One region of the Paenibacillus sp. FSL F4-0236 genome, then DNA from elsewhere that is predicted to be linked to it. Evidence: riboswitches for the same ligand, from Rfam matches in the RefSeq annotation. Region 1 holds a riboswitch; each other region holds the start of a gene.

What was found. A riboswitch is a leader RNA that binds a small molecule or an ion and turns the genes downstream of it on or off. The one in region 1 is predicted to bind cyclic di-AMP.
Region 2: it holds a riboswitch for cyclic di-AMP, as region 1 does, so the genes downstream of both, NSQ29_RS00830 (TrkH family potassium uptake protein) here and NSQ29_RS27240 (3D domain-containing protein) in region 1, are expected to answer to the same signal.
Region 3: it holds a riboswitch for cyclic di-AMP, as region 1 does, so the genes downstream of both, NSQ29_RS24745 (hypothetical protein) here and NSQ29_RS27240 (3D domain-containing protein) in region 1, are expected to answer to the same signal.

What each region holds. Positions count from the first base shown of each region.
Region 1 covers NZ_JBBOBK010000001.1:6,106,472-6,108,674, forward strand. Annotated here, with positions in the region: gene NSQ29_RS27240 (3D domain-containing protein) at 1-900, opposite strand, end outside; cyclic di-AMP (ydaO/yuaA leader) riboswitch at 1,182-1,411, opposite strand; gene NSQ29_RS27245 (TatD family hydrolase) at 1,609-2,203, opposite strand, start outside.
Region 2 covers NZ_JBBOBK010000001.1:182,291-184,493, reverse strand. Annotated here, with positions in the region: gene NSQ29_RS00830 (TrkH family potassium uptake protein) at 13-1,308, opposite strand; cyclic di-AMP (ydaO/yuaA leader) riboswitch at 1,443-1,624, opposite strand; gene NSQ29_RS00825 (CPBP family intramembrane glutamic endopeptidase) at 1,939-2,203, shown strand, end outside.
Region 3 covers NZ_JBBOBK010000001.1:5,544,274-5,546,476, forward strand. Annotated here, with positions in the region: gene kdpA (potassium-transporting ATPase subunit KdpA) at 1-515, opposite strand, end outside; gene kdpF (K(+)-transporting ATPase subunit F) at 528-605, opposite strand; gene NSQ29_RS24745 (hypothetical protein) at 732-1,148, opposite strand; cyclic di-AMP (ydaO/yuaA leader) riboswitch at 1,339-1,529, opposite strand; cyclic di-AMP (ydaO/yuaA leader) riboswitch at 1,950-2,115, shown strand.

The DNA of each region.
Region 1 (2,203 bases):
TGATGAATAAGCTGTCATGGAGACGTTCTTAATCATCTTCTTGTACTCAAAGTCTACGCCAGCCTTGCTAGTGACGTTATTAGTCTTGGCGCTAACCTTAGCCGTTTTTGAAGTGGTGTTTGATTTGGAAGTTGTTGTAGTCTTAGCTACAGCCGGCTTAGGAAGTGCTTTGGTACCAACGGCAATAATCTTATCTTTCGTTACCGTTTGTACTTCCTTACCAATCATGCGCATAGAGGCCAGTTCTCCGTCTTGGTAGATCTTTTCAATATGCTGAATCATGACGCCTGGTTTGCCTGCCTGTGCCACTCTAACTGTTCCCACAGTAAGGGAGGGGTCTGCTGTCTTGATGACTCTGAAGGGTAAGTTAGTTGATCGCTGTACAGTCTGTTTGTTGATGCGAACAATCTTAACCTCCATGTTTGCAGAAATGGTGGTGTCTAACGAAGGGAAAATCTTATCATGACCTTCTAGGGTAATGCCCATTTTCTCAATTGCTTTACCAATTGTGTCTTCGGTCGTATATAACGTTTTTGTTGCTCCATCCGCAGTAAGACTAATTTTCTGCGCACGATTGATAACGACACGGTCACCGTCTTTTATTTCATCACTCAGTCCTAAAGATAGTTCATCATGCGGCTGCAGCGAAATTTGCTCTTTCTCCAACACATCACCAAGAAGCGCTTCTCGCGTTTCAAGCGTCTGTGTTTGCCCGTCTATTACTAAAAATAATTGTTTGTTACTTTGACCGTGTACGTACAGCAGAATAAGTAGCGCGATAGCGACTGAAATCACGCCTGCAAGTAAAAGTACGCGAGTATTTACTTGCTCCCACCGTAATGCGAAAGACCTGCTGGATGACTGCGAATCATGGGATACTTCTGGTTGGAATACGCCCATTCTCTCCATCCTCCTTACATAGCCCCGTCGTCAATTGTATATCATGAGGACTGAATTCCTTTGACGAAACTATTTGAGATTGTCACAGGACACGCACGTAATAACTTAGCGTCTCCTGCTCATGGATCGCCTGCTCGGCACAGCTACTCCCACCCCTGTTATATAACAGTATGTGGGCAACATTCTATTTATTCAAAAATAAAAAAGCCTAAAAAGAGTTCAACTGAGGACTCTTTCGTGGCTTCTCCAATATCAGAATAGAGAATGCTTGTGCACGAGGTTGCCTCTCTTACTTGCGCTTACGGGGTTAGCTGTCGGGTTCGGACGAAAGAGAGACGCCCTATTTCAGGTCACCCGCTCATGGCGGTTGCCCTTAAATTCACCCCAAAGACCACGTGAAGAAATCAAATACTGTCCTACGGCACGTCTAAACCGTATTTAAAATACAGGCATGCGGCAGGTCAATATTGGTTCCCCCGTTCTCCATACGGAGACTCAGCGAGACGATCCATGAATCAATGGCTGTCACTATAACACAGCTCACATCACTGAAAAGATGATATCCTGTTTTGATGCATGTTGTAAAGGACGATTCAACCACGTTTACGCAAAAATATGGTTAAAATATTGTAATATTCAGCCGTTTTTATATTAAAAAAGTTTAATATATCGGCCATTCTCTATTTTTCGCCTGTTTTGCTCCCGTTTTCACTCAATCCCAAATCGTTCCAGTGCGTTCGCATACGTTATTTTAGCCAATTCTTCCCATGTTAACCCTTTAATTTCAGCTGCTGCCTCTGCTACAAGCTTCACATGAGCGCTCTCATTTCGCTTCCCGCGGAAGGGGTGTGGAGTCAAATATGGAGCATCGGTTTCGATCAATAATCGGTCTAGTGGGGTCTGCGCAAGCACTTCTTTTGGCACTCTTGCATTTTTGAACGTAATGGGTCCTCCAAAGGATAAATGAAAACCAAGATTCAAGCACATTTTAGCTGTTTCCCAGCTTCCTGAGAATGAGTGCATCACGCCTCCAACCTCATTTGCTTTTTCCTCCCGTAAAATCCGTACAACATCCTCATGGGCATCACGATCATGAATACAAATCGGCATATTTAATTCACGGGCTAGTCCAATTTGCTTGCGAAAAACTTCATGTTGCACATCCTTGGGAGAAGTATCCCAGTAATAATCCAGTCCGATTTCACCAATAGCCACTACTTTTTTATGACTGCATAGAGAAGCGATCCAATCGAGATCTCCTTCTTTCATATCAATCGCATCCTGAGGATGCCAACCCACTGCC
Region 2 (2,203 bases), 5.9 Mb from region 1:
TCGGATTAACTCCTATCCAATAATTATTTTACCTTCTGGGTGCTTATACAATGGTTTACCCTGTTTAGGTCCAAGCGCATACACTAATGTTAATGGACCTAGCCGACCTGCAAACATGGTCAGACAGATCAGAATCTTGCCGAAGATAGACAGTTCAGGTGTCAGCCCCATGGTTAGTCCCACCGTGGCAAAAGCTGAGGTCGTCTCAAATAATATCGCTAAGAAATTACTATCCTCTGTTGTGGACAGTAACATCGACACCGTGAGGACCAATAGCAAAGCGAGTAATGTTAACGTCAACGCTTTATAGATACGCTCCTGCGCCAATCGGTAACGGAACAGTACAACATCTTCACGTCCGCGCAGCATCGCGATTACTGCACCAATCATAATCGTAAAGGTTGTAGTCTTGACCCCGCCACCTGTTGATCCTGGAGATGCACCAATAAACATAAGAATAACCATAAAGAACTGTGAGGCTTGCCGCAGTCCGGCAATATCCACCGTATTGGCGCCAGCGGTTCGGGGCGATACCGACTGAAAGAATGCCGATAATATTTTGCCGCCGAAATTTAAATTCCCCAGTGTGCGCTGATTCGTAAATTCAAATATAAAAATAACCAAAGCGCCGATAAGAATAAGCCCTGCAGTGGTGGAGAGTACAACTTTGCTATGCAAAGATAATTTACGTTTGACACGAAACTCCACCAGATCCGACATGACAATAAAACCAATACCGCCAGAGACAATCAGAAACATCACCACGATGTTCACTAGCGGGTCATATACATAATCGGTTAAACTCCGGAAATCCCCGAAAATATCAAATCCAGCATTATTAAACATAGACACCGCATGAAATATTCCAAAATAAATGGCCTTTCCCAGTGGCATATCAAACGCCCAGCGTATGGACAGAAGCACCGCTGCACAGCCTTCGATGACCAAGGAATAAATAAGTACTCTCCGGATCAGTCGAACAATCCCCTCCATAGAGCCTTGGTTCATTGCTTCCTGAAGGATCAGTCTGTCCCGCAAGGAAATTTTGCGTTTCATCATCATGGCAAATAAGGTCGCCATTGTCATAAACCCTAAGCCGCCCACCTGGATAAGCACCATAATTACGGTTTTCCCAAAAATGGTGAATGTCGTCCCGGTGTCCAGCACCACAAGTCCTGTCACACAGGTGGCCGATGTTGCAGTAAACAACGCATCAATAAAACTAACAGCATTCCCGCTGGTACTCGAAATGGGAAGCATTAGCAGCAAGGCTCCAATCAGAATGATCGATGCAAAACCAAGCACCATAATCTGAGGCGGAGAGAGCTTCAGGAACTTTGATTCAGAAACCCTGCGAAACTGTGAAGCCACTACGCTCACCCTCTTATCAAAATTTAAAGAATTCCAACAAAAAAAGCACTGGAAAACCAATGCTACCCTTGGTTCCTGCAGTAAATTAGCCTACGAGGTTAGCTGACGGATTCGGACTGTGCAGGCTGCCCTATTCGTTCCTAGAACGAAATTCACCCCTGATGAATAAAGACAACGCCTATGGCGTATACTCATCTTTTCATTACTTCTTATGGTTCCCCCGTTTTCACCTGAAATTCGGCTATATACAATTGCATACAAATTATATATGTTATTTCGATAAATCACAAAGACACTATTAATGGTGATTCATATGAAAAATGCGGTTTGGAGAGGATGTACCACTAAGAGTGCCTTTTCTCATCACTTTTCCGTGTTTTCCCTGCAATTGCATCGATTTTCATGAAAAATGAAGAAAGAATCACCTTAAATTCATGGTATATATTCAGTTACCTATTCTATAATATCTCTATTACCCATAAAAAGAATATACGATGATTTTTGTAACTATCATGGCACTAATACTATAATGGAACATAACATTGTCAGTTTACAAGGAGGCGTTACATGAATCCCGTTGGCCAGCCCTTACAGCAACGTGCCCTCTCCAAGAGGCTCATCATCTCGGGCATTATCGGTCTTATTCTATTTATTATGTTTCAAATTGCTCCCTCGGTGCTAAATAGCCCTGCCGGGGAAGATACTACTGTCATCAGCAAGGCGGAAGCCCGCGACAAAGCCATATCATTCGCAGAACAAAAGCTGAACTACACCAAAGCACCAACCGATCAGTGGAATGTACTGTACGATACGGACTCTTCCTTTTATGGTT
Region 3 (2,203 bases), 560 kb from region 1:
GCTTTGACGAAATCCTCGAAGAAGTTCCCGACTGATTTCCGTCCCGTGATTCCTCTGACAAAGGCAACCGCAACAGAAAATCCGCTCGCTGCAGATGTGAACATCATCATCGTGATGACAGCCATTTGTGAAAAATACGAAAGCCCCGTCTCCCCGCTATAATGCTGCAGGTTCGTATTGGTCATAAAGCTGATCACTGTATTGAATGAAAGCGTCTGTTCCATATCCGTAATTCCATTCGGGTTTAACGGCAATCCCCGCTGCAATCTAAGAACAATGTAACTGAAAGTAACCAATACGATATTTGTTAACACAAAGCTGAGCGCATACTTCTTCCAAGACATTCCGTCCCGTTTTTTCAGGCCGATCAGCTTATAAATCCCTTTTTCCATGCCTCCAAACCATCGATCCGTACGGTTCGGTTCATTAGAAAATACATAATATAAATACGTGCCCATCGGCTTAACCAGCAAGATAAGAATTACGATTACAGCAACTATTTGCAAAATGCCCATGAATGCCCCTCCTTAAAATTTCTCCGGATGAATCAATGCGTAAACCAGATATACAAACAACAGTAGGGTAACAGCGATTACTAGAATCACAACTTATCCCTCCCTGTATCCTCAACTACACCTGCGCACCAGCGCATAAATCCATAAAACAACCCGTAAATTACAGCTAACGAAGCCACCATATACAGATCCATCATATCTCCCGCACTCCTTCTTTTATCCTTGATGAGGTGATTTATCGATTAGAAAATCAGCATCACCACTATGAGAATAGATTACATAACTTGCACCAAGTCTTTTATAGACCAATCTAGGATTTATTGAGCTTGTGATTACAAAAATCGGCTGTGTCGTCCAGGTGCGGCACATCTGAATGTAGCGGCAGCATAACGTAAAGCTGCTCTCGAACAGATATACCCGTCCTACCGGGAACGGCGGGCGAAACCAAGTATTCTGATGGCGGGTATCAACTAGAACGACTTGTTCAATCCCCATCTCTTCGAGTAGGGCCTTCTCAGGCAAGTTGTTGGTCAATCCGGCCATCTTAATGCCTCTGAATTTTAGAAGCTTAATAAAATGTTCGCCTGCCTTCGTTGGCGCACATACCAGTACATATTCATTCTGATCTGTCATCTCTTATTCTCCTCAAATGCTTTGCTTGTAAGATCAGAACTTGATCACCCTGATCTTGAAAGAAAAGCTACCGCTAATGATGAATATAACGACCTCTTCGTGAGGTTTTCCATAAATGCTTTGCTTAAAAAAGCACAGCAAAAAGCCACAAAGGATTCTCCTCTGTGGCTCGCTAGCGGTCACATTGCACTCATCCTCTCTCCATACGCTTACGAGGTTAGCTGTCGGATTCGGGCGGTGAGAGTCGCCCTACCTGTAGAAGATGCGAGCTCACTCGCATCTTCTACAGGATTCACCCCATAACCGGCTTCCGACTCTCACATCGTCTGCCGATTGTTGGTTCCCCCGCTTTCCTTAACGGAAATTAAGCGGATCAAATATTCGATTGTTGTTGAAACAGGAGTAATCATACCCTTATGCAGGAAGAATTGTAAAACCTGATTGATGCCAAAATAATGCAAATTAAAAACTATTTTCGTATCGGATAGCGCTTACTTGATATCCAATCTCTCTATATCTCTTGTTTACTCGAGTTTTAATCCATTAGCGAAAAGCGGGCATACCATGTGATTTTATTCACCACAAATGTAGAAATCTTAAAAAATCGCCTTTATAGGTAAGAAAACAAGAAGTCGAGATTAAGCGAGGAAGAAGCCCGATAACTCGCAATAAATACCTATTTGGTTCCCTTTTCCGTCGTAGTAGGCAGGATTTGGTTTAAATTGCGCTCAAAAGAACACTTTCTGTTTTTACAGAAACACCTTGAAAAGAGTATGATTCGGGTTGAATCTATTTCACGAAATACATTCAACGCTGAGTTCCTGCATTTGCAGGGAACGGGGGAACCATCAGGCCACATGGCCTACTTGGGGTGAATCCGAAGGAGACTGTTCAAGTCTCACATAGGTAGGGCGACTCTCACCGTCCGAATCCGACAGCTAACCTCGTAAGCGTAAAGAGAGAGACCCTTGATCCGCCACGCTTTGGCACAGGTGTGTGTATACCTGTATTCCAAAACCGCAGCAGAGGTCCTCCTCTTGCTGCGGTTTTTGCGT